One region of the Brucella cytisi genome, then DNA from elsewhere that is predicted to be linked to it. Evidence: predicted binding sites of a transcription regulator. Region 1 holds the regulator's gene; each other region holds the start of a gene.

Region 1 (10,700 bases):
TAAAACTAGAGCGGCTCTTTACACGCTATTGTCCGATAATCCAAGCCCCGAGACCAAGATAGACAGACGTGATGTGCCGGTTACAAATTACGATAGGTTTCGCATATGGCGAGAAAATCGTTCGCCTTCAAGCTCGCACCGCCAACAAGCGCACCATCAACATCCGCGACGCCGAGCAATTCCAATGCGTTTGAAGGCTTGACCGAACCGCCGTAGAGCAGCCGAAGATGTGCGCCTTTCGTGCCGAAACGTTCAATTAGCTGCTCACGCATGAAAGCATGAGCGGCACGCACGTCCTGCACTGTCGGCGTCAACCCTGTGCCGATTGCCCAAACCGGTTCGTAAGCAATGATCGTATTCTCGGCATTGACGCCATCCGGCAAAGAGCCAGCAAGCTGCTTGCCGATTACATCCAGAGTACGCTCCGCCTTGCGCTCATCGGCAGTTTCGCCGACGCAAACGATTGCAATCAGTCCGGCAGCCCATGCGGCCTCGGTCTTGGCACGAACAGTGTCATTGCTTTCATGATGGTCGGTCCGGCGTTCGGAATGACCGATTATGACATGCGTGGCGCCCGCCTCCTTAAGCATTTCTGCAGAGACATCGCCTGTATGCGCGCCAGACACTTTATGGTGAGCATCCTGACCGCCGAGACCAACAGTCTCGCCTTCGAGCGTTTCCGCCGCGCGGGAAAGAAGCGTCGCAGGTACACAAATGACGGCATCAAGCTTGCGGCCGAGATCGGAGCTCAGGCCGGCAGCAATCGCACGCAATTCGGTCAGGGACTCTCCCTTGCCATTCATCTTCCAGTTGCCAGCAACCAGCGGACGGATTCCCGGAGTCATTTCATTCTCCTCGCCTGTTCAAAACAGTAGACGCGGTCACCTCTTGAAAGCGGACCAGCGCCAAAATTTGCCACTGACTAAGCGTATTCGTGCCGCAATGCAAATGTTCTTGAGTGCCTACATGCAATGAGACCTTGCATATAGGGCTGGCTTGAGGTTATCCCCTGACTGGCTCTATCTATGAAAGCCGAGCTTAGATTTATACTTGAAGGGTTTCCAATGCTCGACAGCCTGCGTTCTGCCGCTCAATCCTGGGTCGCCAAACTTTTGCTTGGCCTGCTTGTACTGAGCTTTGCGATCTGGGGCATCTCCGATGTCTTTCGCGGCGGCCTGTCAGGCAATGCCGCTTTGACGGCTGGCGGTTCCGAAGTAAGCGCCACTGATTATCGTTTCGCCTATGAACAGCAGATGATGCGTTTGTCCCAACAGTTTCGCCAGCGTCTGACGCGCGAACAGGCAAAAACGCTCGGTGTCGAAAATCAGGTACTCGCCCAGCTCGCAGCCGGTGTGGTTCTGGATGAAGGTGCGCGCAACATGCAGCTCGGCCTTTCCAAGGACGGAATTGCTCGACTGACCGGTGAAGATCCGGCTTTCCATGACGCAAGCGGCAACTTCAATCGTGCACAGTTCGATGCAGTGCTTCGTCAATCTGGCATTCGTGCTCAGGATTATCTCGACAACCGCGCGAAAGTGGCTCGCCGCCAGCAGATCGTGGAAGCTGCAACGGACGGCATCAAGCTTCCGAATACAGCGTTGAAGGCGCTGGCTCTATATCAAGGTGAAACCCGCAGCGTTGACTATGTGACCATTCAGGCTGAAAAGGCCGATGCTGTCCCTGCCCCGTCCGAAGATGCGCTCAAGACCTATTTTGACGCGCACAAGGATGATTACAAGGCACCGGAGTACCGGAAAATAACCTATGTGAAGCTGGAGCCGACTGATATTGCAGATCCGTCTGCCGTCACGCAGGACGAAATCAACGAATATTACGAAAAGAACAAGGACCGCTTCAGCACGATCGAAAAGCGTACTATTGAGCAGTTGAGCTTTGCCGATGACGCCGCAGCTGAAGCTGCCCAGCAGAAAATTGCCGCTGGAACAAGCTTCATCGATATCGGCAAGGAACAGGGCAAAACAGAAGACGACCTGAAGCTTGGCACGTTTGAGAAATCCGCCATTCCTGATCAGGCCGTTGCCGATGCAGCTTTTGCACTGGCAGAGAATGGCATGAGCCCGGTGGTGAAGGGTGGCTTTGGTCCGGTTATCCTGCGCGTGACGCAGATCGAACCGGCTCATGTGAAGCCACAAGCCGAAGTTGAAGGCGAAATTCGCACCACGCTTGCCAACAATATCGCAGCAAGCAGCATCAGCGGCATTCATGACTCTTATGAGCAGGACCGTTCCGACGGCGCATCTATGGCTGATGTGGCAAAGAAGCTAAGCCTCAAGTCCGTCACCGTCGAAGCCGTCGACGCCGAGGGCAACGATCCTTCTGGTAATCCTGTGCAGCTGCCAAACTCCGAAGCGCTGCTTTCCGCTGCCTTCCAGGCCGACCAGGGTTTTGACAACGACGCCCTGACCATGGGCAATATCGGCTATCTCTGGTATCAGGTTGACGGTATAACTCCGGCACGCGACCGTACGCTCGACGAAATCAAGGACAAGGTTGCAGCGGCGTGGAAGGGCGAAGAAGCAGTCAAGCGCCTCAACCAGCACATAGACGATTTGAAGAAGCGTCTCGACGGCGGCGCGACACTCGACGCAATCGCTGCAGAGCTGGGCGTCGAAAAGCAGACCAAGCGTGGTATTGTCCGCACGACCAACGATGCCGATATCGGAACCGCAGCAGCGGCGCAGATTTTCCGGGGAGCAAATGGTTTCACTGGTGGCGCTGCTGCACCTTCGGACGATGCTCAGATTCTGTTCAAGGTTGTTGAAGTGACAGAACCTGCCGGAGCTGGCCCGGAAGCTATTCCGGAACAGCAGCAAAAATATCTGGCGACATCGCTCTCGGATGATGTTCTCGAACAGCTCGTCGGCGAATTGCAGAAGCAGTATCCTGTTCAGATAAACCAGACCGTCATCAACAACGCTCTGGCGTTTTAAGGACGGTGGGCATCCAAAATGGCTGATCTAAAACCCTATATCGCGAAAGCTGCATCAGGCGAGCCGCTTTCGTTTGAGGATTCCAGAGCCGCCTTCGATATCATGATGTCAGGACAGGCAACGCCGTCGCAGATCGGCGGACTGTTGATGGCGTTGCGCGTGCGCGGTGAAACAGTACCGGAAATCGCCGGTGCCGTTGCTTCCATGCGCTCGCGTATGCTGGGAGTTTCCGCTCCCAACAATGCCATCGATATTGTTGGCACTGGTGGCGATCAGTCGGGTTCATACAATGTCTCCAGCTGCTCGGCGTTTGTTGTTGCTGGAGCTGGCGTTCCTGTAGCAAAACATGGCAACCGCGCCCTCTCCTCCCGCTCTGGTGCAGCCGATGCACTCGCCGCGCTCGGCATCAATATCGAGGCCGACGCGAGCATCATCGGTCGCAGCATCACAGAAGCTGGCCTCGGCTTCATGTTTGCACCGATGCACCATTCCGCCATGCGCCATGTCGGCCCCTCCCGCGTAGAACTCGGCACCCGCACCATCTTCAATCTGCTTGGCCCTCTCTCCAATCCGGCTAGTGTCAAGCGTCAGCTTGTGGGGGTATTCGCACCACAATGGCTTGTGCCGCTGGCTGAAGTGCTCAAGGAACTGGGTTCCGAAGCGGCCTGGGTTGTCTACGGTGACGGCCTCGACGAGATGACTACTGCGGGAACGACACAAGTTGCCGCCCTCGAAAACGGTCAAATCCGCACCTTTGAAATCACGCCGGAAGAAGTTGGATTGCGTCGTTGCGATCCGGCCGAACTGAAAGGTGGCGAGGCTTCGGTAAATGCCAAGGCTCTGCTGGGCGTGCTTGAAGGCGAGAAAAATGCCTATCGAGATATTGTCCTGCTCAATTCAGGCGCGGCACTTGTGATAGCTGGCAAGGCGAAAGATCTCAAAGAGGGCATCGCACTCGCGGCGCAATCTATCGACAGCGGTGCAGCACTTGATGTTTTGCAGAAAGTGATTGCTGTTTCGAATGACAAGGCCGCCTGACGGAAAGGATCAAGTCATGTCCACCGACATTCTGCGCAAAATCGAGGCTTACAAGCGCGAAGAAATCGCTGCTGCAAAAGCCGAGCGCACCGTCGCTGATTTGAAGGCACACGCACAGGATCAGGAAGCGCCGCGTGGTTTTCTCAAAGCGCTGGAGGCAAAACGCGCCGCCGGTGAATTCGCGCTGATTGCTGAAATCAAGAAGGCAAGCCCATCGAAGGGCTTGATCCGTGCTGATTTCGATCCGCCTGCACTTGCAAAAGCCTATGAAGCTGGTGGCGCTGCATGTCTTTCAGTGCTGACTGACACACCTTCCTTTCAGGGAGCGCCGGAATTTCTGACGGCAGCTCGCAACGCTTGCAGTCTCCCGGCACTGCGCAAGGATTTTCTGTTCGATACCTATCAGGTACACGAAGCCCGTAGTTGGGGTGCAGATTGCATTCTGATCATTCTTGCAAGCGTCGACGATGATCTTGCAACGGCGTTGGAAGAAACCGCGTTCGAGCTTGGCATGGATGCACTCATCGAAGTGCATGACGAAGCCGAGATGGAACGCGCACTAAAGCTTTCATCGCGTCTGCTCGGCGTCAACAATCGCAATTTGCGTACATTTGAGGTCGATCTGGCCGTTTCGGAACGGCTGTCGAAGATGGCGCCAGCCGATCGCGTTCTGGTCGGTGAAAGCGGCATATTCACACACGAAGATTGCCTGCGTCTGAAAAAGTCTGGAATCGGGACATTCCTCATCGGAGAGAGCCTCATGCGGCAGGCCGATGTTGCAGCAGCTACCCGTGAACTGCTGTCTGGCAAGGCTTGACTGATGATGTCCAAACTCACCCATATTGACCAGACCGGCGCTGCCAATATGGTGGATGTTGGTGCCAAGGACGAGACTGAACGACAGGCTGTGGCCGAAGGCTCGGTCAGAATGAAGCCGGAAACGCTGTCGCTCATTCTGGAAGGCAACGCTGCTAAGGGTGACGTCATTGGCGCCGCGCGTCTGGCTGGCATCATGGCGGCTAAAAGGACCGCCGATCTGATTCCCCTCTGCCATCCACTGATGCTGACCAAAGTAGCTGTCGAAATCGAGCCGGATCAGACATTGCCCGGTTTTCGCGTTCGTGCGCTGGCCAAGCTCAAGGGGCGCACCGGCGTGGAAATGGAAGCCCTCACCGCCGTTTCTGTCACATGTCTTACGATCTATGACATGGCCAAAGCCGTCGACAAACATATGGAGATCGGCGGCATCCGCGTTACCGAAAAGAGCGGCGGTAAATCAGGTGACTGGACAGCATAAACCGCTAGACTTTGCTCTGGATCAACTCATCTGGACAGATTCTGTGGTCTAGACGGGTCAACAATTCAGTTCGAGAGGAAACGCCATGTCCCTTCTCCCGGTCGATGAAGCACTGGCCCGCATCCTGAAATCCGCAGAACCGCACGGCAAAGAGCAGGTCGCCTTGTCAGATGCAGGTGGGCGCGTGGTTGCAACACCTGTTTTGGCACATTTTCTGCAGCCGCCGTTCGACGGATCGGCCATGGACGGTTACGCCCTGATCGCGCCAGACAACATCTCTTATCCCGTCGAGTTCGACATCATCGGCGAGTCGGCTGCGGGAAATCGTTTCGAAGGTGAACCGGGAATTGGTCAGGCGGTCCGGATTTTCACCGGCGCGCCACTGCCCAAAGGCACGGATACGATCGTCATTCAGGAACACACTGAGCGCTCGGGTAACCGGCTAACCGTTCACGAAGGCATAGAACCGGGACGACATATACGCCGCGCAGGCCTCGATTTTTCACCCGATAACATCGTTATTCCGAGCGGGCGGGCGCTGGATGCTGCGGCCCTGTCGCTGGCAGCGGCCAGCGGCAATGCGAAAATCGACGTGTTTCAAAAGCCCCAAATAGCAATCATTGCGACCGGCGATGAACTGGTTCCACCGGGGGAAACACCCGGAAAAGACCAGATCGTTGCATCGAACAGCGTTGGAATCGCCGAGATAGTAAGACGAGCCGGCGGGGCGCCACATGATAAAGGGATCATTCCGGATGATCCTGCCAAAATCGAACGGGCAATAGCAGACAGCCTGCAAAGCGGCATCGACATTCTGGTGACGATCGGTGGCGCTTCCGTCGGTGACCGGGATTTTGTGCATGGAGCACTGCAGAAACAGGGCGTCAATCTCGACTTCTGGAAGATCGCCATGCGGCCCGGCAAGCCCCTGATGTATGGGCGCATCGAAGTGAACGGCAAGATCGTGCATGTCATCGGCCTGCCGGGTAATCCCGTCTCGAGCCTCGTCTGCAGCCTCGTTTTTCTCCGTCCGCTCGTCGCCAAGCTTGCCGGAATGAACCTCGATGCCGATATCCGACCTGCAAAGCTGGGCACTGACCTGCCTGCGAATGACCACCGCCGCGATTATATCCGGGCCACAATCGAATCAAACCCTGATGGAACGCTGACAGCCAAGCCATTTCCGGTCCAAGATTCGTCCATGCTTTCAGCTCTCGTCGGTTCAAAAGCGCTTCTCATCAGGGATGAAAACGCTCCTGCTGCCACTGTTGGCGATGATTGTCGCGTTCTCATGCTGTAGATCGAGCGCAATTCTCAGTGTCACTAAAGCTTGAGAAAACAGATCTAAATCATCATAAAATATATGTTATTCGAAGCAGCATCTGACACGCCTTGCCCGTGATGGTCTTGCCCTGAAATATTCCGTTCAATCTCACCCTGAGCGTTAATGGTTTTAAAACCATTGCAGAACAAGACTGGAACATATAGTGTTCGTTCTGGTTTTGTTTTTCTCGATTCTTGGCCGGGAGGGTGTCGCGCATGTTAACCCGTAAACAGCACGAGCTTCTGCTGTTCATTCATGAACGTCTAAAAGAAACGGGCATTCCCCCGTCTTTCGATGAAATGAAGGAAGCGCTCGATCTGGCTTCAAAATCGGGTATCCATCGTCTGATCACCGCCCTTGAGGAGCGTGGATTTATTCGCCGTCTGCCGAACAGGGCGCGTGCGCTTGAGGTGTTACGTCTGCCGGATTCCATCGCTCCGGGCCTCAATACACAAAAGAAGTTCGCTCCCAGCGTTATCGAAGGCAGCCTGGGCAAAACGCCTCCGCCACCGGCACGCCCCGCCCCCGTGGCTACCAATGACGACACGTCTGGAACTGTGTCCGTACCGGTCATGGGGCGAATTGCTGCGGGTGTACCGATTTCAGCAATCCAGAATCAGACACACTCCCTCAGCCTTCCGCCCGAAATGATCGGTGCGGGCGAGCATTACGCGCTTGAGGTCAGAGGTGATTCAATGATCGACGCCGGCATTTTCGACGGTGATACCGTCATCATTAAACGCGGTGATTCAGCAAACCCCGGCGAAATCGTGGTGGCACTTGTCGATGACGAGGAAGCGACTTTGAAGCGCTTTCGCCGCAAGGGTGCATCCATCGCTTTGGAAGCCGCAAATCCGGCATACGAAACCAGAATATTTGGCCCGGACCGCGTTCGTGTACAGGGCAAGCTTGTGGGCTTGATCCGCCGCTACTAGATCGTAGTGTAGCCGGTTTTGGAGATAAGCTCCGAGTTCAAACAATGGAGCGGCTCCAGTTAAGAACAGAAACGTGGAACCGCTCTTTATTTAGTTGCAGCGCGTTGGTTCATCGCTAACACCTGATGAACAAACTCCAGCATTTTGAGCGGAGTGGGATTTTGGCTTGTACTCGCGCTCGGACAAGCCACGTGCTGGACGCGAATGGATGCGGTGCAAATGCCAGGGGCGACTTGGCGCATCAATTGCATAGGTAATTCGGTCCTCCGGCTGCCATTTAGATGTTTGCTGGCTCATCCCGGGCTTTGCGACTTCGTAGATGTCGCCCGATACAGCTTTGAAAGATCGGTTTTGATCTGGCCTTTCTCCGAGCCTGATCTCGACTGCTCCCTTTAGTGCCAGTTCCTGCTTGCTGATACTCAGGATAGTGGAACGTTCGCACGCCAGATCTTTGCCGGAAACGGCGAGAATAACCACATCGCCGATATTGCAGGCTATTTCCAGCATCGCGACATCTGCGGTGTAGGCTAGTGTACGACCATCACACAGACTGATCGTGCAAAGTCCATCTTCGCATTCGAACCCGTCCCCATCAGTTCGCTTTTTGTTTATGCCGGATGGCGGCGCGATGAACTCTTCCACCAGATAAGTGGTTTTCCAATTGTCGATTGTGAACTGTGACTGTCGGCTTCGATTGACTGCGAACTTCCCGTCTGCGAGCCGAACACCCACCAGTTTGGCATCTTCCGAGATCACGATGTCAGGAAAAGGCTCTCTGACGAAAGCAGCAAACCCCAGAACGATGAAGGGCAGCGCCAACGCCTTCAATCTGGTCGACAGAACAACAACCAGAACGAGCGCAATGGCCCAGAGAACGATAGTGAGTGCGGGCATGGCCCCAGGATTGCCATCTGGTGACCACTTTGCAACAAAGGCAGCAATGTGCCTGACTGCAAAAATACCCCAGCCCATTATCTGCAAAGGCACCCAGTCCAGTTGCAATGGCATCAGCACAAGACCAAAGACGGCAAACGGCATCACGAGAAGAGCTATTACAGGCTCAGCGGACATTTCCTACCAAGCCGAACGGCGCTGTATTGTTGAAGTGATAAGCTGCAAAAATCCCGCTCGCCAGTCCGGCAATGAGCGAAGTAGCCGCCGCCGCTGTGATCGGCTTCAGGATTTTTCCAGCGAAGCTATAGGCGGTCTTCCCACGTTTTTCCGTGCCAGCCTGCCTGATCGCGTTGCGCTCGCTCCACCAGGCATAACCGGCAATCAACGCAGCCGTAGCCGAAAAAGACATTTGAAAACTCGGTCCCAGTATCTCATGCGGCGAAATTGCAATCATAGCGATGGCCGCAATCGCCAGATTGCGCATACTGATGGCCGCTCGGTCTACCAGCAAAGCTCCGAGCATGACTGCAATCATCACATAGCTTCGTTGTGCTGCGACATCCGCACCTGACATGGCAAGATAGAAGGTACAACTCAACAGGGAGAGAAAGGCCGCATATTTCTTCACCGGATGCCGCACACTGAAAGCCGCAAATAGCGCGAAGACGGATCGCAACGTCAGCATGACAACGCCAGCGGCAAGCGCCATATGCAAGCCCGAGATCGACAGAATATGTGCGAGCCCCGCCTTGCGCAGGTCTTCATTGGTCCGCTCGCTGATCCCTGCACGCGTGCCTGCCACAAGCGCCGAAGCAACACTGCCGTCCTCGCCACCGATCACTTCCTCGATTCGTTCAGACACCCGCACGCGCAACATGGCGATCCACTGGGAGATTTCCGCTGTGACTTCATCTGGCTCAGGTGCTGTCGCCACTTTGGGTGTTCCGAGAAAGAAGCCATTGGCACCGATACCATTGAAATAGGCATGAAACGAGAAATCGTAGTTACCCGGGCGAACCGGACCCGACGGAATACGCAATCGCACGAAACCTGCCAGTCCGCTGCCAATGCTCGTTGATGCCGGTATGTCCCGCGCATTGACACGAATGCGTTTCGGTGGAAAACGGAGTTTTGGACGCTCTGTCTGGAGCACATCAAGTGTTATCCGCCAGCTGCCATTGTCCTGATATTCAAGAGCGACAACCCGACCGTTACACGTGTTGCCACGTCAGAGCCCAGCATCGGCGTGGCACGACGTTCCGTTTCCCATTTGCCGACCACAAACCCCGCCAGCAGAGCGATTGCCAATGTCACGCCTTGCGCAGCGGCGAATTGCTTGCGCGTCGCAATTCGCAAGATAGTGGCTATACAGAGCATGGATAAAAGCGGTATCCATGCCGGTTCGAATGAGAGTGAGAAATAGATGATTGCGCCAACACCGGCAAAAACCGGCAGCAGAAGAAAAAATACACCGCGTCCCGCTTCAGTTTCGACCGCAGCATTGAACTGTCGACCTGTGATCGACGGTATAGACAGAAGTCGTTCACGCAAGCTCGGCGCGGGAGGCTTGACCGGCAGTGGATTTACCGGAATCTCGACATCGTTTGGAGGCCAGACCTCTGGCAACAAAGCGCTCACGAAGCCGTCGGGCATGCTTTTCACAAGCGCCCGTTCGTTTGCATCGCTCGCTTCCCTGATGCCTGTCATGCCCCCGCCTGACCGCAAAAGTTGGCCCAACCGCCGGAATACCCTGAAAGAACGACGGCACATTCGCGCGAAAGGGATGCGAGGCCCTTGCGCACATAGCTGCCTATGCTACATGAACCGCAGCCGAAATCGAGTGGGTTCGCATAACGAACCCCGATTACCTGCCGGGCATTCTCGCGCAGGCATTGGAATTCAAGTTCGCGCCTGTATCTCCGGCATTTGCCGCTGCTCTAGAAAGGCGCACGACATAGTGGAGCTATCATGTCGAAACCGGTCATTACCCGTTTTGCCCCCTCGCCCACGGGGTATCTGCACATTGGTGGTGCGCGCACTGCCTTGTTCAACTGGCTTTATGCCAAGCACAGCGGTGGCAAGATGCTGCTGCGCATCGAAGACACCGACCGGGAACGTTCCACCGACGCCGCGACGGCTGCCATTCTTGATGGCTTGACCTGGCTTGGTCTGGATTGGGACGGCGATGCCATCTCTCAGTTCGAGCGCGCGCCTCGCCATCGCGAAGTCGCGGTAGAGCTCGTCGCTCTCGGCAAGGCATA
Region 2 (10,700 bases), on a different contig from region 1:
GGGTCGTTTCGACCGGCTGTCGATCCTGCTTTATCTGGCGCTCGGCTGGAGCGGTGTCATGGTCTATGACACCATGGTGCAGTCGCTGCCGCCAGCCGTTTTCTGGCTGATTGCAGCCGGTGGCATGGTCTATTCGCTGGGTGTGATCTTCCATGTCTGGGAGCGCCTGCGGTTTCAGAATGCTATCTGGCACGGCTTCGTCGTGGTGGGCGCGGCACTGCATTATTGTGCGGTGTTTTTCGTTGGCGCATGGAACTGAAGCCCGCTCCATTTCGGCTCTGACGGTCTGCAAATGGCGCACTTCTGCGCTTCCGGTGCTCATGTACCTTAAAGTACACTCCGCTCCGGTTCTCGAATTGCACCATTTTCGTCGCGTCATAGCCAAAATAGCGAACGGGCTTCGGAGCGCGTGATTGCTCAATGAAAGTCTCGCGAGTTTGGCATGATTTTAACATTGCGCGGATGATGCGCCATCTGGGATGGAGCGACGAGGCGCTGCGCTTCGCGTCCGCTCATTTCGATCAATGCTGCCGAACGGTCCTGCAGCTTTGACGCCACCAGATGCACGACCCCTTCGGGGCTGCGCTGGAGGCGACCTTCGATATGGATCAGCCGCGCGCCCATCACTTCGCGGCGAAACGCTTTCATAATCTTCGGCCAGACGACAATATTGGCGATGCCGGTTTCATCCTCGATGGTGAGAAACACCACGCCCTTGGCACTGCCGGGGCGCTGGCGCACGGTGACGACGCCCGCCACTTTCATGCGGCGTCCGTCGGCACCTTCCTGCACTGCGCGACAGGTGGAAACGCCTTCCGCTGCCAGACCCTCGCGCAGATATTGCAGCGGATGCCCTTTCAGCGAAAGCCGCGTCGTCTCGTAATCGGCAATCACATGTTCGGATGCCGCCATTTCAGGAAGCTTTGTGCGCGGTTCCTCCGCCAGTTCGCTGGTTGCGGCGGCGCGGAACAGCGGCAGGGTTTCGTCATTGGGCAGACGACGCACGGCCCACAGTGCTGCGCGGCGGTCGATGTCAAGCGAGCCGAAGGCATCGGCATCAGCCAGAAGCGTGAAGGCGCGCCGGTCGAGCCGGAGCCGCCGATGCATGTCTTCAATGGTGCGGTAAGGCTCCTGCCGGTCTGCAATCAGGAGTTCGGTGTCCCGTTTGGAAAAACCGTCGATCTGGCGGAAGCCGAGCCGGAGCGCCAGGTGAACATCGGGTGTTTCCTCCAGAATATTATCCCAGTGACTGAAGTTCACATCGACGGGCAGCGCCGTCACACCATGTTCGCGGGCATCGCGCACGATCTGGGCGGGTGCGTAAAAACCCATGGGCTGGGAATTGAGAAGCGCGGCGGCGAACACTTCCGGATGGTGGCATTTGATCCACGCGGAAATATAGACCAGATGCGCAAAGCTTGCCGCATGACTTTCGGGAAAGCCATATTCGCCGAAACCCTTGATCTGGTTGAAGCAGTTTTCGGCAAAGGTCCGATCGTAGCCACGATTGACCATGCCTTCGATCATCTTCGTTTCCATCGTATGAATGGTGCCCATCTTGCGGAAAGTGGCCATGGCGCGGCGCAACTGGTTGGCCTCATCCGGTGTGAATTTTGCAGCCTCCATGGCAATACGCATCGCCTGTTCCTGAAACAGCGGTACGCCCTTGGTCTTGCCGAGAATCTGCAGCAACTCGTCGGGCGGCCCGTACTCCGGCGCTGGCGATGGCAAGGTGCAGGGTTCCTCATTGTTTCGCCGCCGCAGATAGGGATGGACCATGTCACCCTGAATGGGACCGGGCCGCACGATGGCGACCTCGATGACGAGATCATAGAACTCACGCGGGCGCAGGCGTGGCAGCATGTTCATCTGGGCGCGGCTTTCCACTTGAAACACGCCGAGCGAATCCCCCTTGCACAGCATGTCGTACACGGCTTCGTCTTTTTGCTCCACGGTCGCTAGCGTCAGCTTCTTGCCATCATATTTTTCCGGCTTGTGCTGGTGAATGAGATCAAAGGCCTTGCGGATGCAGGTGAGCATGCCGAGCGACAGCACATCGACCTTCATCAGCCCCACCTCGTCGATATCGTCCTTGTCCCATTCGATGAAGGAGCGGTCTTCCATCGCTGCCGGGCCGATGGGCACGGTCTCGTCCAGTCGATCACGGGTCAGAACGAAACCACCGACATGCTGGGACAGATGGCGCGGAAAGCCGATCAGCGTGATGGCCAGTTCCACCGCGCGCCGGATGATGGGGTTGTCGGGGTCGAGACCCGCCTGTCTGATATGCTGCTTGTCGATGCCGCCGCCCGATATGCCCCAGACCGTATTGGCGAGTGCTGCCGTCACATCCTCAGTCAGCCCCAGTGCCTTGCCGACATCGCGAATGGCGCTGCGGGACCGATAGCTGATGACGGTTGCGACAATGGCCGCGCGATCTCTGGTGTAGCGGTCATAGACATATTGCATCACCTCTTCGCGCCGCTCATGCTCGAAATCGACGTCGATATCCGGCGGTTCCTTTCGCTCGACCGAAAGAAAGCGCTCGAACAGGAGGTCAACCTGTGTCGGGTCCACACCGGTGACGCCAAGGCAGAAGCAGACAACGGAATTGGCCGCCGAACCGCGCCCCTGACACAGAATGTCTTCTCGGCGGGCATAGCTCACAATGTCATAAACCGTGAGAAAGTAAGCCGCATATTGCAGCTTTTCGATCAGCGCCAGTTCCTTGTGGATCAGCGCCTGCACCTTCGGCGGGATGCTGTTAGCGCCGTAATGACGGGCGGCACCTGCCCAGGTGAGATCATGCAGATGCTGTTGCGGCGTCTTGCCAGGTGGCACCGGTTCGTCGGGATAATCATATTTCAGCTCGTCAAGCTGGAAGGTGATGGGCGCGACGAAATCGGCGGTTGCTTCGACGGCCTCAGTGTAGTCGCGAAACAGTCGCAGCATTTCCTTTGGTGGTTTCAGGTGGCGTTCGGCATTCTTTTCGAGAAGCTGCCCGGCTGCGAAAACAGTTGTGTGGTGGCGGGTTGCCGTCAGCACGTCCTGAAGCGCTCGGCGGTCGGGATGATGATAAAGCACGTCATTGGTGGCGAGCAGCGGCACATTGGCTTCGGCTGCAAAACGGGTGATGCGTTCGGCTCGGCGCCCGTCATGGCCCTGATGCGGCATGGCGAGCATCAGCCAGACCGAGCCGGGGGCAGCTTGTGCAATCTCCGTCAGGCGTGCGGCAAAATCCGGCCTGTCGTCTTCAGGCGGAAAGACCGCGATCTGGAACTGCCGGGCGCGAAACAGCAGGTCGCTCCATTCGAGGTGGCATTCGCCCTTGATGGCGGCGCGTACCTTGCCCTCCGTCAGCAGGCGGCACAATTGCCCATAGGCAGCGCGATCACGCGGATAGACGACCATATCCGGCGTGCCGTCGGTGAAAGACAGGCGACAGCCGATGAAAAGCTGGAAATCGCTCTTGTCGCGAAAATCCTTCCATGCCGCATGTGCCCGCACCACACCGGCCAGCGTGTTGCGGTCGGCAATGCCGATACCGGACAGGCCAAGCTCATGCGCACGCGCTACCAGTTCCTGCGGATGCGAAGCGCCGCACAGGAAGGAAAAATTGCTGGCGGCAGCCATTTCGAAATAATGAGTCATCACGCAAACAGTCCATGCAGAAACCAGCGTGGATGATTGGCGCCGTCATAAAGGCCTTCGCGAAAAATCCAGAAGCGCTGGCCATTCTCGTCTTCCACCCGGTAATAATCGCGCAGCTCCGGAACCGTGTGACCGATTGCGAGCCACCATTCCGGTTCGATCCTTTCCGGCCCCTCGGCAAGGCGCACATGATGGCGCACCCGCCGCCACAGGAAAAACGAAGGCGGACTGTCGGGCACTTCCGCCACGCTTTCGATCAACTGCGGCGGGCGAAACAGTTTTATGGGGCGCGCTGGCGGGTCGCCGGGAAGCGCTGCTGTGTTTTCGTAATCGGCTTCGCCTTTGCCATCCGAGTGCAGGGCAGGGCGCAGGCCGAAGGCCCGTTCAGGAATATGCGTTTTGCGCGAAAAGGAAACGAGAACGCGGTTCTGTCCAAGCCGCGCCGAAAGCCGGTCGACAAGCTGACTAAACCCCGCTTCATCTTCCTCATGCTGGTCGAGCCCCGTCTGGCGCTGGGCGATTGCCGCACTGCTCAGCGCTGCCAGCCGGATCATGTCGAAGCCGAAACCGGCGTCGAGCGGGTCGGTCAAGGCGTTGAGCCTTTCACGCGCAAGGCGCAGGAAAACCTTGTCGCTGCGCAAGGGCTGGCCGGTTTCGATGTGGATATGACGCACTTCGCCATCGACACGGAAGAAGGAGGACTCAATCAGAAGCGCGCCTTTTCCCTCCGGTTCAAGCTGCGTAAAAAGCTCCTGCGCCAGTTCCTGCAAGATGCGTTCGACCAGTTCCATTGCGGTAACCGGCTCTGACAGGCGGCGCTCGACGGCACTGAGCGGCATAATGCGCAAGGGGGAAATCGGTGCGCGTTCTTGCCGCGCCAGCCGGTCGAGCCTGGTGGCAAGATCGGTGCCGAAGCGGGCGGTGAGTGCGGCGCGCGGAAGCCCCATCACATCGCCGATGCGTTTCAATCCGGCGCGCTTGAGGCCGGTTTCGGCAGCTTGCGCCAGTTCAAGCGCGGAGAGCGGCAGGCGGGGAAGCAGCCGGTCGGCCTCCGCCCTGCTGAAAACGCCGCCCTTCGTTCCCCGTGCCAGAAGCCGCGCGGCAAAACTGTTATCGGCAACCGCCGCCTGTACGCCAAGCCCGGCTCGTTCCAGACGCCGGATTGCATCGGCACGCATGGCTTCGAGCCCGCCAAAAAGATGCGCGCAGCCGGTTATGTCGAGCATCAGCCCATGCGGTTCATCGAAGGCGACAAGCGGCGTGTAGCGCTCGCACCAATGGGCAAGACGCTTGAGCAATGCCGCATCATGTTCCGGTGCTGCCGTTGCCACTTCAAGCCGTTCCACGCGGGCGCGCGCATCCGTCAGTGCCATACCGGGAAAAAGGCCGAGCTTTGCCGCTCCGGCATCCACTGCTGTCAGGCGCAGCGCATTGGCCGTGCGTTCGGTCACAACCAAAGGCAGGCGCGGTTTGCCGTCAGGCGGAACGCTGCTGCGAAGCCGGTCGGTCGGCAGAAACGGAAACCAGAGGGCGAGAAACAGACGTTCTGCCATCCCGTTCGTTAGCACCAAATTCCTGGGTTTCATTGTTCCATTCCATGATCCATTGCCCGTATGTGCCGTGGCGATTGCGCTCCAGAACCGCCGAAAAGACAGGTCTGCCGGGTGCGTTCGCTCCGCTTGAACGGGACGGCGCGGGCGCCACCCGCCAGCGGCTGACGGCAGCGCTCTGCACGCCTGTCCGGTGGCTCCGGAGCAGGATGACGGGCAACTGCGCGGTTTCGGTTGCCAGAAGCAGACGACGCGAAGCGGTCAGGTCGAGGCATTTCGGCTGGCCTGTCACCGAGGCGACGACGCCGGAAACAAGATGCGAGGCCTTGCCGCCGGTTCCGGCTTCCAGCGCATCGTTTGCTGCTTTCAGCACATCCTGTGCCGTGGGGCAGCGCACCATCAGAAGTCGCGACGGATCGATCCCGAAGGCATGAAGTCCCGGCGGATAAAGCCCGCCATATTCACTTGCAGCGCTTTCTTCCTCGATCCAGATAATCGGGCGACGAGGCTCTGCCGCACGGGCGGCAAAGGCGAGCGCAAAGCCGGTTGCGGCCATATGAGCGCCGGGGTTTTCGGCAAAAACCTCATGCAGCGCATCACCTGCAAGGCCATGCGGAAAGGCGGCATCCGCTCCGGCAAGGCCGAGCGTGAAACTGCGCGCCCGCCCGAAGCCCGTTTGCCCCTGATTTGCAAAACTGCCTTGCGGATCGTTGCCTTCAATGGTCGTAACCATGCGCCGCAGCGCCGCGATGTCGATGCCGCTCACGTCTAGATTCCATCTTTTTGTTCTCTATATGTTCTAGTATTGAATCGAGCGAGGCAAGAGTCAAGCGGGATCAGAAATCAGTCCAGCGGACTGATTTCCTTGCGTAGGCGTTTCACACTTTTCGGGATACGCTCTATCATCGTGATAGTGGTTTTGGATTAGGCGGCGTCCCTGAAAGGCACGCCTGCCAGTTGCGCTAGATGGCCGGGAAGGTCGGTGCCTGCACCAGCCGCATTGATCGTGTCGAAATAATCATGCCAGCCGGTGGCGGTGATTCCGGCAATCAGCATGTCGAGAGCTGCTTCATCCGGGAAACGCCAAATGGCGAAGAAACTCTGGCTGGGCGCAAAAGACTTTGTCGCGTCGACGGGACCTAATGCCAAAGCCTCGATACCGAGCGCGCCAAGCCCGCCCATACCCGCGCCGACTTTCTCAAAGAAGGCCTGCCTGCCTTGAGCATCAAGCGCGTGCCAGCTCGATTTCGGGGAATAAAGCTCGGCGAGGTAATAGGTCATGTCATATCCCTTAGGGTCTCATTGATCTTGAAAGAGCGACCGGCATCGGTGCGGCTCCAGATGCGGCGCAGCAAGGTGCTGAGAAGCTGCTGTTCGCCTGACGAGAGATCGCTCATCAGGCTTGCAATCCATGCGGTATGTTGTTCGAAAAGCTGTTGCGCCAGCAGCCCCCCTTCGGATGTCAGCCGGACAGTCAGCTTGCGGCGATCCTGCGTGTCTGCATGGCGCTTGAGGAAACCATCACGCTCCAGCCCATCGAGCAGGCCGGTGATGGTGGCGCGCGTGACACCTGCGCGTTCTGAAAGCTCGTGCGGCGAGAGGCCGTCGGGCGCATTGTGCAGCAGAAACAGCAGGACGAACTTGCCTTCCGAAAGCTTGTGCGGTGCAAGCCGGTTGGCGCAATCCCGGTCAATGGCCGCAGCAAGTGACAAAACTTCAAAGCAGGCTTTCAGCGCGTCGGTGGACGGGCTGTGCCGGCGTTCCATTTCGCTCAGAAGGGCGTGGTGCTTTTGCTCGATTATTTCCATACGGCGACTTATAGTATGGCGCCATACTAAATGCAAATGACTTTGATTGCTTGAGCAGGAACAGTGGAGAGCTTGATCGATAGATATATACGGTTTATATATGATCCGTATATGAACTATATGGTCTGGACAATGCTATGGGTATCGTGAAAATCGGCGATGAACTGCATGAGGAACTGCGCAAGGCGAGTGACGTCATGTGCCGTTCGATCAATGCGCAGGCTGAATACTGGATGAAGATCGGCATGCTGGCACAAGCCCATCCCGACCTGTCGTTCAACGAGATCGTGCAGATGCAGTTGCGCGCAGCACAGGTCGAGCTGCCGGTTCTGCCCGTTCTTACTGTGCAGTCGTCATGACCAAAACCCCTGCCGAAGTGGAAAAGATGGCGGCATCCGGCGCGCTGCTCGCCTCCGTTTTTGCGCTTCTCGACCGCACGCCGCTGGCGGGCATGACCACGATGCAGGTCAACGATCTGGTCGAGGATTATATTACCCGCGAATTGCAGGCGCGGCCTGCCAGCAAGGGGCAATATGACTATCCCTATGTGCTGAACAGTTCCAGGAACGAAGTCGTCTGCCACGGCATGCCGTCGGATGACGAGATCATTGAAAACGGCGAGATCATCAACTTCGATATCACGCTGGAAAAGGACGGCTATATCGCCGATTCCAGCAAGACCTACATGGTCGGTGACGTTGCTCCCTTTGCCTCGCGGCTGGTCCGTGTGACCTATGAGGCGTTGTGGAAGGGGATTGCCGCCGTGCGACCCGGCGCGACGCTGGGCGATATCGGCCATGCCATTGAGCGTCACGCCAAGCGGCATGACTACAGCATCGTGCGGGAATATTGCGGCCACGGTATCGGTCGCGAGATGCACGAGGAACCGCAGGTTCTGCATTTCGGCAAGCCGGGCACCGGCGTTCGTCTCCGCGAAGGCATGGTGTTCACCATCGAGCCGATGCTCAATCAGGGAACGGCCAAGGTGAAGACCGAAAAGGACGGCTGGACGGTGGTGACGCGTGACGGAAAACTGTCAGCGCAGTTTGAGCATACTGTCGCAGTCACCTCAAATGGCGTGCGGGTGCTGACCTTGCGTCCCGGCGAGGAAAAGATGCTGGCGGGTATAAGACACGCCGCTTGATCTCATGCGATCCTGCCGGTCATCCAGAGCACAAAGACAATCGTCCCGCCCACACTCATTCCAGCGGCAAGAATAGTCCCTGCGATGGCGGGCGCGAGTTTCAGGAAAGAAATATGGGGCGTTATTTCCAGCCGGAAATTCGCCTTGATGTTTTCAGGCGTCAGGCAGGTGATTTCGTAGTCGCCGGGTGTCGTGCAGTCGAAATAACCCAAAGCGTGAGAAGCATTGCCGCGCATGTCCGTCCGCCGGACGCTCAACAGAAAACGGCTTGTGGAATGATAGGCAATCAGGGCGCCAGATGCGCGCGCCTTGATCGCGAACTGCGTTGAGAAATAGGCTGTTCCGGTGAGAACGGTAAACGGCGGAAACACGATGCTGATCGCGTAGCGCCCGGCTTTCGGCAAATGAAAGATATGTGGCCGGGCGTTACCCGCAAATTGGTGGCGGACATCCGGCATGATCATTTTCCACAGAATGGGTATGCAGCGGATCAGTAGATAGATGCCGAGCAGAATGCAGACAGGCAGGGCCGGATAGAAAGACAAAATTCACGTCCCGCTCTAAAAACAAAAGCCCGCCGGAAGGCGGGCTTTTGTCCGGATTGGATATGCTTATTTGCGATCGCGCGCAGCAAGCGTGCGCAGGCGCAGTGCATTGAGTTTGATGAAGCCTGCGGCGTCCTTCTGGTCGTAAGCACCCTGATCGTCTTCGAAGGTGACGAGCTTGTCGGAATAAAGCGACTTGTCCGATTCACGGCCGATCACCATCACATTGCCCTTGTAGAGCTTGAGCGTGACTTCGCCTTCGACATGGCGCTGGCTGTGATCGATTGCCGCCTGCAGCATTTCGCGTTCCGGCGAGAACCAGAAGCCGTAATAGATCAGTTCCGCATAGCGCGGCATCAGCTCATCTTTCAGGTGCGCCGCACCGCGGTCGAGCGTGATCGATTCGATGGCGCGGTGTGCTGCCAGCAGGATCGTGCCGCCCGGCGTTTCGTAGACGCCGCGCGACTTCATGCCGACGAAGCGGTTTTCCACGAGGTCGAGACGACCGATGCCATTGTCGCGGCCATAGTCGTTGAGCTTGGCAAGAAGCGTCGCAGGCGACAGGCGCTCGCCATTGATTGAAACGGCATCACCTTTTTCAAAGCCGATCTTGATGGTCGTTGCCTTGTCGGGCGCAGTTTCCGGCGAAATGGTGCGCATATGTACATATTCCGGTGCCTCGACAGCCGGATCTTCCAGAACCTTGCCCTCGGACGAGGAGTGCAGCAGGTTGGCGTCGACGGAGAACGGCGCTTCGCCCTTCTTGTCTTTCGCAACCGGGATCTGGTGCTGTTCAGCGAATTCGAGCAGATGCGTGCGGCTCTTGAACGACCAGTCGCGCCATGGGGCGATGATCTTGATGTCCGGGTTCAGCGCATAGGCCGAAAGCTCGAAACGAACCTGGTCGTTGCCCTTGCCGGTCGCGCCGTGCGCGATTGCGTCGGCGCCGGTCTTCCTGGCTATTTCGATCAGGTGCTTGGAGATCAGCGGACGGGCAATCGAGGTGCCGAGCAGATAGACGCCTTCATAGACGGCATTGGCGCGGAACATCGGGAAAACGAAATCGCGCACGAATTCTTCGCGCACGTCCTCGATGAAGATTTCCTTGATGCCCAGCATTTCCGCTTTCTTGCGGGCTGGCTCAAGTTCTTCGCCCTGACCGAGATCGGCAGTGAAGGTCACAACTTCTGCGCCGAGTTCCGTCTGAAGCCACTTCAGGATGATCGAGGTGTCGAGGCCGCCCGAATAGGCGAGAACGACTTTCTTAACGTCTTTCCACTTGCTCATAATAAACTTCCGTCTCATCAGGCGCTCCAGAGCGGCGCCCAAAATTTGTCCGTAGTTCTTTTAGCAGTTGCCAAGCCGCGTGCAAGCCGAGACTTATCGCGAAAACTCATGCGGATTATACCAGGGCGCTGAGATGCTAACGCATCACGCCCTGAAAATGCTCAGTCGCCGCACGGGCTTAACCAAAACTCGATGAGTCAAACTCATCGAGTTTTGGTATTACGTGATCTGTGGTTCGCCAACTTCATAAACAACGAGATTGCGGTCGCCAATACCAAGCCCAGGCCAGGCCGCACGCCATTCGGCAATATGGGCGGAGGCAAAATGCCGGTCGAGCGAAGCACGGTCGCGCCACATCTCCTTCACATGGATGAGACCCGGTTCGAGAATATCTGCGGCATAGCCATAGTCCACACAGCCATCCTCCGCCCGACTGGCGGAGATCATGCGCTGCATGGCTTCACGCGCTTTGGCGAGGTTTTCCGGCGGCAGGCGGACGGTCCCCACGATCAGCAGCATTTCTGTCTCCATTCCACTGTTTCATTTGCCCGGAAATTATTCTAGCGTGCGCCATCTCCTGGAGCACATTTCGATGTCTTTTCTGACAAACCTGACCTTCATTCCCGAATGGACGATTTTTGTCCAGTTCGCGATAGCAACCGCGATCCTTTCCATCACGCCCGGCCCCGACATGACGCTTTTCGTCGGGCGCGCC
Region 3 (10,700 bases), 160 kb from region 1:
TGGACTTGCCGCCGCCTGAAACGCCGGTGACAGCGGTAAAGGTTCCTAGCGGAATATCCGCCGAGACATTTTTCAGATTGTTGCCCCGCGCGCCGACGACCTTGATGCGTTTGGACTTTGAAATCTTGCGACGTTCCGCCGGAACGGCAACTTCCATCGCGCCTGACAGATATTTGCCGGTCAGCGAGTTCGCATTGGACATCACGTCCTGCGGCGACCCTTGAGCGATGATCTTGCCGCCATGGACACCTGCCGCAGGGCCGATATCGACCACATAGTCGGCAGTCAGGATCGCATCTTCGTCATGCTCGACCACGATGACCGTGTTGCCGAGATCGCGCAGATGGCGCAGCGTGTCGAGGAGACGCGCATTATCACGCTGATGCAGGCCGATGGATGGTTCATCCAGCACGTAAAGCACGCCGGTCAGGCCGGAACCGATCTGCGAGGCAAGACGGATACGCTGGCTTTCACCGCCCGACAGCGTGCCGGAATTGCGCGCCAGCGTCAGATAGTCGAGGCCGACATCGTTGAGGAACTGCAGGCGCTCCCGGATTTCCTTGAGGATGCGGGCGGCAATCTCGCGCTGCTTGTCGTTAAAGCTGCTATCGATGTCGCGGAACCAGGCGTCGGCCTTGCGGATCGACATTTCCGTGATCTCGCCGACATGCTTCATGCCAACCTTGACCGCAAGCGCTTCCGGCTTCAGGCGGTAGCCGTTACAGGAAGGGCAGGGAGTCGAGGCCATGAAGCGCTCGATATCTTCGCGCGACCAGGCAGAGTCGGTTTCCTTCCAGCGGCGCTCCAGATTGGGGATCACGCCTTCAAAAGGCTTCGTCGTCTGGTAGGAACGCAGGCCGTCATCATACTGGAAGGTGATTTCCTTGCCCTTGGTGCCATAGAGAATGGCCTGCTGGGCTTCTTCCGAAAGATCAACCCAGCGCGCACCGATCTTGAAGCCATAGGCTTTGCCAAGCGCTTCCAGCGTCTGATTGTAATAGGGCGACGAAGACCGCGCCCATGGGGCAATCGCGCCGTCCTTCAATACTGCCGTTTCGTCGGGAACGATCAGGTTCGGATCAATGGCCTGCTGCGTGCCGAGACCATCACAGGTCGGGCAGGCGCCGAACGGGTTGTTGAACGAGAACAGGCGCGGTTCGATTTCTGGAATGGTGAAACCGGAAACCGGGCAGGCAAACTTTTCCGAAAACAGAATGCGCTCATGCGTTTCGTTGGCCGACTTGTTGGCACCACCACCTTCAGCCGTTTCTTCAGGCGGCAGCGGCTTATCAGCAAACTCGGCGACGGCCAGACCTTCGGCAAGCTTGAGGCAGGTTTCAAGACTGTCGGCGAGGCGGGTCGACAGGTCAGGCCGCACCACGACACGGTCGACTACGACATCGATGTCGTGCTTGTACTTCTTGTCCAGCGCCGGAACATCGGCGATTTCATAGAAGGTACCGTCCACCTTGACGCGCTGAAAGCCCTTCTTCTGAAGCTCTGCCAGCTCCTTCTTGTACTCGCCCTTGCGGCCACGAACGATGGGCGCGAGGATATAAAGGCGCGTGCCTTCTTCCAGCGCCATGACCCGATCAACCATCTGGCTGACGGTCTGGCTCTCGATGGGAAGGCCGGTTGCAGGCGAATAGGGCACGCCCACGCGCGCAAAGAGCAGGCGCATGTAATCGTAGATTTCGGTGACGGTGCCGACCGTCGAACGCGGATTGCGGCTCGTCGTCTTCTGCTCGATGGAAATGGCAGGAGAGAGGCCGTCGATCTGGTCGACATCCGGCTTCTGCATCATTTCGAGGAACTGGCGCGCATAGGCCGAAAGACTTTCGACATAACGGCGCTGGCCTTCCGCATAGATCGTATCAAAGGCAAGCGAGGATTTGCCCGAGCCGGAAAGCCCTGTCATCACGATCAGCTTGTCGCGAGGCAGATCGAGATCGACATTTTTCAGATTGTGTTCGCGCGCGCCACGTATGGAAATGAATTTCTGATCGCTCATTCCGCGTCCTGCCTGCTCATGATGCCATGGATAACGGGCGCCGAATGGTAAAACACGTCGCGCCGGTGTCTAATATGGGGTGAAACCCTCCAATAAGAAGGGGGCTCCGGTCATTCATCGGTGCACTCTTATCATTAGAACAAATATCGAACAACCAGCCTTCTGATAGGCGATACGAAATGTGAACGCAAGAGCGTTGACTGTCACTCCTGACAGGAGCAGACTACCCTTACTCGCTGATAGCGGAGAGGTGCCGCGGTGGGATGACACGGCATCGGCAAGAGGTCCGCAGGAGGCGGGGAGACCCAGTAGGGAGGTAAAGGAGCATGAGTCCACCTGACTACAGTGCCTAGCTTTCACAGAGATGAAAGCACAATCCGTTTCGGTTGCGGCAGCATCTTTTCGCAAGGAATGATGCCTCGTTGATCGAAAGTGTGATTGCCGACAATTTGAATTTGCGCGGAATGCAAATGGCCGTGCGCCTTTGTGATCCGAAAAGACCTGCCGACGAATTAATGTCGACACATGAGCATTGCTCAAACCCCAAGCCCTGCGCGCCAAAGATACAGTGAGCGGCAGGGCTTTTCCTTGGAAGCTGATCCCGTTTGCCAAGCGCAGGCAGCTATTGCTTTATGACGGTAGTCGGCAAGGCTGTTTTGAAATTAAGGCAGATGCAGTTTCAGCCTCTGAAATGAGGAAAACTGCACTATCAGCGCGGTAAACGGTGCAAAAACCCACTGAAATTTATGGCGAACACAAGGCTTTTTAATGTTGGAAGGTTGCATTTTGAACAAAACAAGAACATAAACTCTGTGGACATTGAAGAATTCACCGGCCCGGATTGAGCACGCTTTGAGCCAGTCCTGTAAGGTGAACATATGAGTTTGTGGTGATGGCGCATTGTTGCGCCTGATCTTTCATTTGAAAAGTGCCTCTTGTCCGCGCGAAGCAGTGCGGAAAGAGTGTGCATGCAAGACCCGGAGTAATTTTCGATGGCTGGTAGCGTCAATAAAGTCATTCTGGTCGGCAATCTTGGTGCCGATCCGGAAATTCGTCGTCTGAATTCCGGCGACGTGGTTGCCAATCTGCGCATTGCAACGTCGGAAAGCTGGCGCGATCGCCAGAGCGGCGAACGCAAAGACCGCACCGAATGGCACAGCGTTGTCATCTTCAATGAGAACCTCGCCAAGGTTGCGGAACAGTATCTGAAGAAGGGCGCCAAGGTTTACATCGAAGGCGCGCTCCAGACCCGCAAGTGGCAGGATCAGAACGGCAATGACCGTTATTCGACGGAAGTCGTGCTGCAGAAGTTCCGTGGTGAACTGCAGATGCTCGATAGCCGTGGTGAAGGCGGCGGTGAAGGCCGTTCGTTCGGCGGCGGTGGCGGCAACCGCAACCAGATGTCTGACTATTCTGGTGGCGGCGGTGATTTCGGCTCGTCCGGCCCATCCAATCAGGGTGGCAGCAGCGGTGGCTTCTCGCGCGATCTGGACGACGAAATTCCATTCTGAGAACGGATATAATCCAGTTTATAAGTTAAATTTGATAAGGCGCTGTTTTACAGCGCCTTTTTATTGGATCATACTTCCGATTCTCTAGGAAAATGATGTCTGATCGCGAGCTCGTCAGCGTGATTTGCCCTCAAATTTAACCTGCTCACCGTCTTCTTTGGTGAATGATGCGACCGGATTTTCCAGAAGCGGCAGAACCAGCTCAGAGGGACGGCAAAGGCTGGTGCCGCGCGGCGTTTCGACGATGGGCCGGTTGATCAGAATTGGATGGGCCATCATGAAGTCGATCAGCTCGTCGTCAGTCCATTTCGGATCGGACAGCCCGAGTTCAGCATAGGGCGTGCCTTTTTCGCGCAGCAGTTCGCGTGGTGTCATGTTCATTGCCGCCAGCAGACCGACCAGACGTTCCCGCGTGGGTGGATTCTGCACATATTCGATAATGACGGGCTCTTCGCCACTCGCACGGATCATTGCCAGCGTGTTGCGCGAGGTGCCGCATTTTGGATTATGAAGAATGGTCACGGCCATCGGAGGTTTCCTGTCTGATTTGGAGGCGCTCAACGGCACCGCGTTCATAACAGCTTCGAGAGCAGTTCAGCGCTAGCATGCTTCAGTTCATGTCATTCATCTGCGGGTCACCGGGATACGTGTCGATAGAAAACTCCATATTATCCGCTGAAAACCGTGTCAGCGAATACTGGATCGGCACTCCATCGGTATTCACATTGATCGCCTTGGCCGTCAGTACAATGGCGCCGGGCGAAAGCTTCAAATGTTTCAGATCATCCGAATCCGCATGGCGGGCGGATATGATTGTCGATTTACGGAAGTAATCGGCAATACCTGCTTTTCGGAAAGCCTCGGTGATGGAACCGCTTTCCGCATAATCCTCGGCAATTTCGGGAAATTGTTCGGCACTGATCCAGAGCGTTGCGCGCGACACGGGGCGTCCGTCAGCGCTGTGCAAGGTTTCGAGCCGCAGGACAGGTGAACCAGGCTCTATCTCTAGCGCCTCGGCTATATCCGGAGAGGCAGGCGCTGTGCCGGAAGCGAGCAGCGCGCCCTTCATGTCGCGCACCTGCGAAGCGAGCGATTGCGAAATGCGGGTGCGACGTCCGATCTGGTAGGTGAGGCGCTTTGCATTGGCAACGAAGGTGCCGCGCCCTTGCTCGGCACGCAGCACGCCTTCCTGCGTCAGCGCGGCAATGGCGCTGCGCACCGTATGGCGATTGACTCCAAACCTGTCGGCAAGTTCCATCTCGGCGGGCATACGCGCACCGGACTGAAGCCTGCCAGCCCTGATCTCACCGCGTATCTCGTCGGCAATCTGCCTCCAGATCGCCACGCCGCTGTTTCTCTCAATTCGTCTGGTCTTTGTCATCAACTGTCATCGTCCTGTCATTGGCAGGGTGTAATCATTCTGGTATTGTATAGTTGTCTATATAACTAGACAATTTGAGAGATCAAGTCAACGGGAGTGCATCCCGAAAAACATGAAACGGTTTTCGGACAAGATGCGCCTCAAAACAAACTCCAGAGCGACGATCTGATGCAATCAGGTCAAAGCGCGCTCTGGAACTAACAGGGCAGGGAAGCTCATGTACGGTACGGAGCAAAGTGCGAAGGGAGGCGGAGCCGGTTCCGCCACTGAAAGCGGAACGGTGCCGGATGCAGTGCCAGATTCAGTTCAAGCCGCACGACAGGCAAGCATGGCAGTTCTTGCACGTGCAAGCGGCGAAGAGCTGCAAGCTTTCTGGCAGGCATGGTCCAACAAGCCGGAATTTGAAGTTCTGCGCGGACCGGAAACCGGTCTCGTAATGCTGCGTGGCCGCATTGGCGGCGGCGGCGCACCCTTCAATGTCGGCGAGGCAACGGTGACGCGCGCTACGGTGCGGCTCTCCGACGGTTCGGTCGGCCACTCTTATGCGCTCGGTCGCGATCAGGAAAAGGCGCGGCTTGCCGCTGTCTTTGATGCATTGTGGCTCGATGAAGGCCATCGCGATGCCGTGGAGGCACAAGTGCTGAATGTCTTGCGCAAGCGGCTGGACGATGCCGACGTCAAGCTGCGCGGCGAAGCCGCCGCTACCAAGGTCGATTTCTTCACAATGGTCCGGGGAGACAATTGATGCTTCCTTTTTCTCTCGAAAACAGCACTTCCTCCGCGTTTGAGGGTGGCTTTGCCGATCCGGTGACGAATGCGCAGTCGGCTTTTCATGCCGTCATGCACGCCATGGCTAATCCCGGTCGCATCTATCCTCTGGCTCGCGCAGCCACCCCACCGCAGCCGCTGACGCCTGAACTGGGCGTGATTGCAGCAACCCTGCTCGATCACGATGCGACTGTCTGGTGCGATGCAGCGATAGCAGTTGATGAAAGCGCAACCGCCTGGCTCACTTTCCACACGGGCGCGCCGCGTGTCGAAAGTGCGGATGCCGCACAATTCGCTCTGGCCAGCAATGTTTCGCTGCTGCCGTCTCTGGCAGGGTTTTCGCAGGGTGATGCCGAATTTCCCGACCGTTCGACAACCGTCGTTCTCGCTGTTGCGTCGCTGACAAGCGGACAGGACTTTGAGCTGAAAGGCCCCGGTATCGATGGCGAACGTGCACTTCAGGTTGAAGGCCTGCCGCAGGATTTCATCCAGCAATGGCGTGAGAACGGCGCACAATACCCGCTCGGCATTGATCTTGTTCTGGTCAGCGACGGCGCTGTTGCAGCGCTTCCCCGCACAACTCGCGTTTCCGCTCTGGAGGGCTGAAAATGTATGTTGCCGTAAAGGGTGGCGAAACGGCCATCCATAATGCACACCGTCTTCTCGATGATCGTCGTCGCGGCGATCGTTCGGTTCCGGCTCTGCGTCTCGACCAGATTGCCGAACAGCTGGCGCTGGCGGTTGATCGCGTCATGGCCGAAGGTTCGCTCTATGATCGCGAACTGGCGGCACTTGCTGTTCGTCAGTCGCGCGGCGATCTGATCGAGGCAATCTTTCTGGTGCGCGCCTACCGCACAACCTTGCCGCGTTTTGGCTATTCGCGGCCGATGGAAACCGCTGAAATGCTGATCGAACGCCGCATTTCTGCGACCTACAAGGATCTGCCGGGCGGTCAGTTGCTCGGACCGACCTTTGATTACACGCATCGTCTGCTCGACCCAGATCTGGCCGGTGATGTTGCCGTTCCGGAACCCGAAATGCGGGAAGCCGTGAAGGAAGAGACGCCGCGTGTAACCGATATTCTTGGTGCGGTTGGCATGATTGAGGATGATGGTTCCCTGCCGGAAGGTCACGAACCGGGCGACCTGACCCGCGAACCTTGGACATTCCCGATGGAGCGCGATCTGCGCCTTCAGGCATTGGCACGCGGTGATGAAGGTTTCCTGCTGGCACTCGGCTATTCCACCCAGCGCGGCTATGGCAATAACCATCCTTTCGTCGGCGAAATCCGCATTGGCGAAGTGGATGTCGAGTTCGATGTGCCCGAACTTGGTTTTGCCGTCTCGCTCGGTCGCGTGCAGCTGACCGAATGCCAGATGGTCAATCAGTTCAAGGGATCGGCCAAGCAGCCGCCGCAATTCACGCGCGGTTACGGTCTGGTGTTCGGCCAGAGCGAACGCAAGGCCATGTCCATGTCGCTCTGCGACCGTGCACTGCGCGTGCGGGAATTCGATGCGGATGTGACGGCACCTGCCGAGGACGAGGAATTCGTCATCTCGCATTCCGACAATGTGCAGGCGACGGGTTTCGTCGAGCATCTGAAACTGCCGCACTACGTGGATTTCCAGGCAGAACTCGATCTCATCCGCCGCATGCGTGCGGAATATGACCAAGCGCACAATGAGACTGAAGGCGTAACGAAGGAGGCCGCAGAATGAGCGATCTGGCCAATTATAACTTCGCCTATCTGGACGAACAGACCAAGCGGATGATCCGCCGCGCCATCCTGAAGGCCATCGCAATACCGGGCTATCAGGTGCCTTTTGCCAGCCGTGAAATGCCGATGCCTTATGGATGGGGCACCGGCGGCGTGCAGGTGACGGCTGCCATTCTGGGGCCGGATGATGTGCTGAAGGTCATCGATCAGGGTGCCGACGACACGACCAATGCCGTTTCTATCCGCGCCTTCTTCCAGAAGACTGCCGATGTCGCCGTCACCACCCATACGGGCGAGGCGACCATCATCCAGACCCGCCACCGTATCCCGGAATATCCGCTGACCGAGGGGCAGGTGATTGTCTATCAGGTGCCGATCCCCGAGCCACTACGTTTTTTGGAGCCACGCGAAACCGAAACCCGCAAGATGCACGCGCTCGCCGAATATGGCCTCATGCATGTGAAGCTTTACGAGGACATTGCGCGTCACGGTCATATCGCCAAGACCTACGATTATCCGGTGATGATCGAAGGGCGCTATGTGATGGCGCCTTCGCCGACGCCGAAATTCGACAATCCGAAAATGCATATGTCTCCGGCATTGCAGCTGTTCGGTGCCGGTCGCGAAAAGCGCATCTATGCCGTCCCACCTTATACGCAGGTGGTCAGCCTCGATTTCGAGGATCATCCGTTCGAAGTGCAGAAGTTCAAGGAACCCTGTGCGCTATGCGGCGCGAAGGGCGTCTATCTGGATGAAGTCGTGCTCGATGATCGCGGCGGCTCGATGTTCGTCTGCTCCGACACTGATTTTTGCGAAGACCGTCAGGCCAACGGCCATTTCGGTCATCTGGCTGCAAACAAGGAGGCTGCGGAATGAACAGCAAACCCCTGCTGAGAGTAAACAGCCTGTCGAAGTTTTACGGCAATCGCCGTGGCTGTGCAGACATTTCTTTCAATCTGTGGCCAGGCGAAGTGCTGGCCATTGTGGGTGAATCCGGCTCCGGCAAAACGACGCTCCTGAACAGTCTGGCAACCCGTCTGGAGCCGACTTCGGGTACCGTCGAATACCGGATGCGTGACGGTGAATTCCGCGATCTATACAAGATTGGCGAAGCGGAACGCCGTTTCCTGATGCGGACCGACTGGGGTTTTGTGCACCAGAACCCTGCAGACGGATTACGCATGACGGTTTCGGCTGGTGCCAACGTGGGCGAACGCCTGATGGCAGTCGGAGAACGCCATTACGGTAATATCCGCTCGACGGCCACCGAATGGCTGGGACGTGTCGAAATCGCTTCCGACCGTATCGACGATCAGCCGCGTGCCTTCTCTGGCGGCATGCGCCAGCGCTTGCAGATTGCCCGCAATCTGGTGACCGCTCCGCGCCTTGTTTTCATGGATGAACCGACCGGCGGTCTCGACGTGTCCGTGCAGGCACGTCTTCTCGATCTTTTGCGCGGCCTCGTCAGCGATCTTGGTCTGTCGGTGATTATCGTTACTCACGATCTTGCCGTAGCCCGGCTTCTGTCCCATCGCATCATGGTCATGAAAGACGGCCATATTGTCGAACAGGGCCTGACCGACCGCGTCCTGGATGACCCGCAGGCGCCATATACGCAACTGCTCGTATCGTCTATTCTGCAGGTTTAGTAAATTAAAACAGATGTTTGCAGCGTGTTGTTCGTAAATTGGCGAAACTTCATGCGTGAGGTGAGAAATGACACAAGTTAGAACATCCTCTCCGCTGGCGGTGTCGGGTCTGGCGAAGACGTTCACGATGCACTTGCAGGGTGGCATTCAGTTGCCAGTCGTAAGTAACGTGGACTTCAATCTGGAAGCAGGCGAATGCGCAGTGCTTGGCGGACCTTCCGGTGCCGGTAAAAGCTCCATTCTCAAGATGGTCTATGGCAATTACGCTGTGAATGCAGGCTCGATCCTCATTCGTCACGAAGACCGTATGGTGGATCTGGCAACAGCCGATCCGCGCGAAGTGCTGGCCGTTCGGCGCGATACGATTGGCTATGTCAGCCAGTTTCTGCGCACATTGCCGCGCGTCGCGGCAATCGATGTGGTTGCCGAGCCTCTAGTTGGGCGTGGCGTCGATCGCGAACTGGCGCTGACCCGCGCTCGCGAGCTTCTGTCACAGCTCAATCTGCCAGAAAGGCTTTGGGCCTTGCCGCCTGCGACTTTCTCGGGTGGCGAACAGCAGCGCGTGAACATCGCGCGCGGTTTCATCACGGATCATCCGATACTGCTGCTCGATGAGCCGACCGCCTCGCTTGATGCGAAGAACCGTGCGGTCGTGGTTGATCTCATCAAGACCAAGAAGGAGGAGGGCGTCGCCATGCTAGGTATCTTCCACGATGAAGATGTGCGTACGGAGGTTGCGGACCGGATTATCGACGTGACAGCTTTCTCTCCGAGGGCCGCCGCATGACCAAGCTATCGGTAGAACCGCTGGTGCATGAAACCGCCATCGTCAGCGGTTGCACACTCGGTCGCTACACAGAGATAGGCGAGCGCAGCCGCGTTTCGGAAACTGTGCTCGATGATTATTCCTATCTCGGCATCGATTGCGAAATCTGGTGTGCGGAGATTGGCAAGTTTTCCAATATCGCCAGCCATGTGCGCATCAACGCCACCAATCATCCGACATGGCGTCCGACGCTGCATCATTTCACCTACCGCGCCGGTGATTACTGGCCGGAGGAAAAGGATGAGACGGAGTTTTTCGAGTGGCGTCGTGGCAATGCGGTGAAGATCGGTCATGACACTTGGCTCGGCCATGGCTCCACCATTTTGCCGGGTGTGACGGTTGGCAATGGTGCCGTTGTCGGTGCCGGGGCGGTGGTGAGCAAGGACGTTGCGCCCTATACGATTGTTGGTGGTGTTCCGGCGCGTCTCATTCGCGAACGTTTCGATGCCGCAACGGGCAATCGTCTGGATCGACTGGCCTGGTGGAACTGGAGCCATGAGCGTCTGCGCGAAGCGCTCGATGATTTCCGCGCGCTCGATATCGAAGCTTTCCTATCGAAATATGAAACTACCGCTAACACGAATGCGGTGATGAAAGAGCTATCCCATGGCTAATGAAATCGTTCTGAAAAATGCGCAGATTGTGCTCGCTGACGAGATTGTTTCCGGTTCTATCCTGATCCGTGACGGCAAAATTGCAGCCATCGATCAGGGCTATGCCAATGGCGGCGAAGACATGGATGGCGATTATGTCATTCCGGGCCTCATCGAGTTGCACACCGACCAGTTGGAAAGCCATTACGCGCCGCGTCCGAAAGTGCGCTGGAATGTCGACGCT

The links. Region 1 encodes LexA, which represses DNA repair genes until DNA is damaged. Its sites were predicted from a motif close to TGTTCNNNNTGTGTTCNG; they were not measured.
Positions count from the first base shown of each region.
Region 2: a site for LexA is predicted at 5,986-6,003, ahead of AAE521_RS13970 (ImuA family protein). Genes of this name have one in related genera too.
Region 3: a site for LexA is predicted at 2,798-2,815, ahead of ssb (single-stranded DNA-binding protein). Genes of this name have one in related genera too.

Region 1 is NZ_JBCAUP010000002.1:95,250-105,949, reverse strand. Features, by position in the region: gene tpiA (triose-phosphate isomerase) at 81-845, opposite strand; gene AAE521_RS02740 (peptidyl-prolyl cis-trans isomerase) at 1,065-2,951, shown strand; gene trpD (anthranilate phosphoribosyltransferase) at 2,970-3,989, shown strand; gene trpC (indole-3-glycerol phosphate synthase TrpC) at 4,006-4,806, shown strand; gene moaC (cyclic pyranopterin monophosphate synthase MoaC) at 4,810-5,286, shown strand; gene AAE521_RS02720 (molybdopterin molybdotransferase MoeA) at 5,372-6,586, shown strand; gene lexA (transcriptional repressor LexA) at 6,826-7,545, shown strand; partial or broken gene AAE521_RS02710 (ComEC/Rec2 family competence protein) at 7,636-10,146, opposite strand; gene gltX (glutamate--tRNA ligase) at 10,408-10,700, shown strand, end outside.
Region 2 is NZ_JBCAUP010000013.1:14,368-25,067, reverse strand. Features, by position in the region: gene trhA (PAQR family membrane homeostasis protein TrhA) at 1-259, shown strand, start outside; gene AAE521_RS13980 (error-prone DNA polymerase) at 418-3,651, opposite strand; gene AAE521_RS13975 (Y-family DNA polymerase) at 3,651-5,192, opposite strand; gene AAE521_RS13970 (ImuA family protein) at 5,128-5,967, opposite strand; gene AAE521_RS13965 (DUF6616 family protein) at 6,126-6,482, opposite strand; gene AAE521_RS13960 (MarR family winged helix-turn-helix transcriptional regulator) at 6,479-7,009, opposite strand; gene AAE521_RS13955 (ParD-like family protein) at 7,147-7,368, shown strand; gene map (type I methionyl aminopeptidase) at 7,365-8,153, shown strand; gene AAE521_RS13945 (hypothetical protein) at 8,156-8,698, opposite strand; gene AAE521_RS13940 (argininosuccinate synthase) at 8,765-9,985, opposite strand; gene AAE521_RS13935 (putative quinol monooxygenase) at 10,205-10,504, opposite strand; gene AAE521_RS13930 (LysE family translocator) at 10,578-10,700, shown strand, end outside.
Region 3 is NZ_JBCAUP010000002.1:251,629-262,328, reverse strand. Features, by position in the region: gene uvrA (excinuclease ABC subunit UvrA) at 1-2,011, opposite strand, end outside; gene ssb (single-stranded DNA-binding protein) at 3,004-3,522, shown strand; gene arsC (arsenate reductase (glutaredoxin)) at 3,637-4,050, opposite strand; gene phnF (phosphonate metabolism transcriptional regulator PhnF) at 4,133-4,906, opposite strand; gene phnG (phosphonate C-P lyase system protein PhnG) at 5,121-5,648, shown strand; gene phnH (phosphonate C-P lyase system protein PhnH) at 5,648-6,277, shown strand; gene AAE521_RS03435 (carbon-phosphorus lyase complex subunit) at 6,280-7,389, shown strand; gene AAE521_RS03430 (alpha-D-ribose 1-methylphosphonate 5-phosphate C-P-lyase PhnJ) at 7,386-8,264, shown strand; gene phnK (phosphonate C-P lyase system protein PhnK) at 8,261-9,037, shown strand; gene phnL (phosphonate C-P lyase system protein PhnL) at 9,105-9,824, shown strand; gene AAE521_RS03415 (DapH/DapD/GlmU-related protein) at 9,821-10,477, shown strand; gene AAE521_RS03410 (alpha-D-ribose 1-methylphosphonate 5-triphosphate diphosphatase) at 10,470-10,700, shown strand, end outside.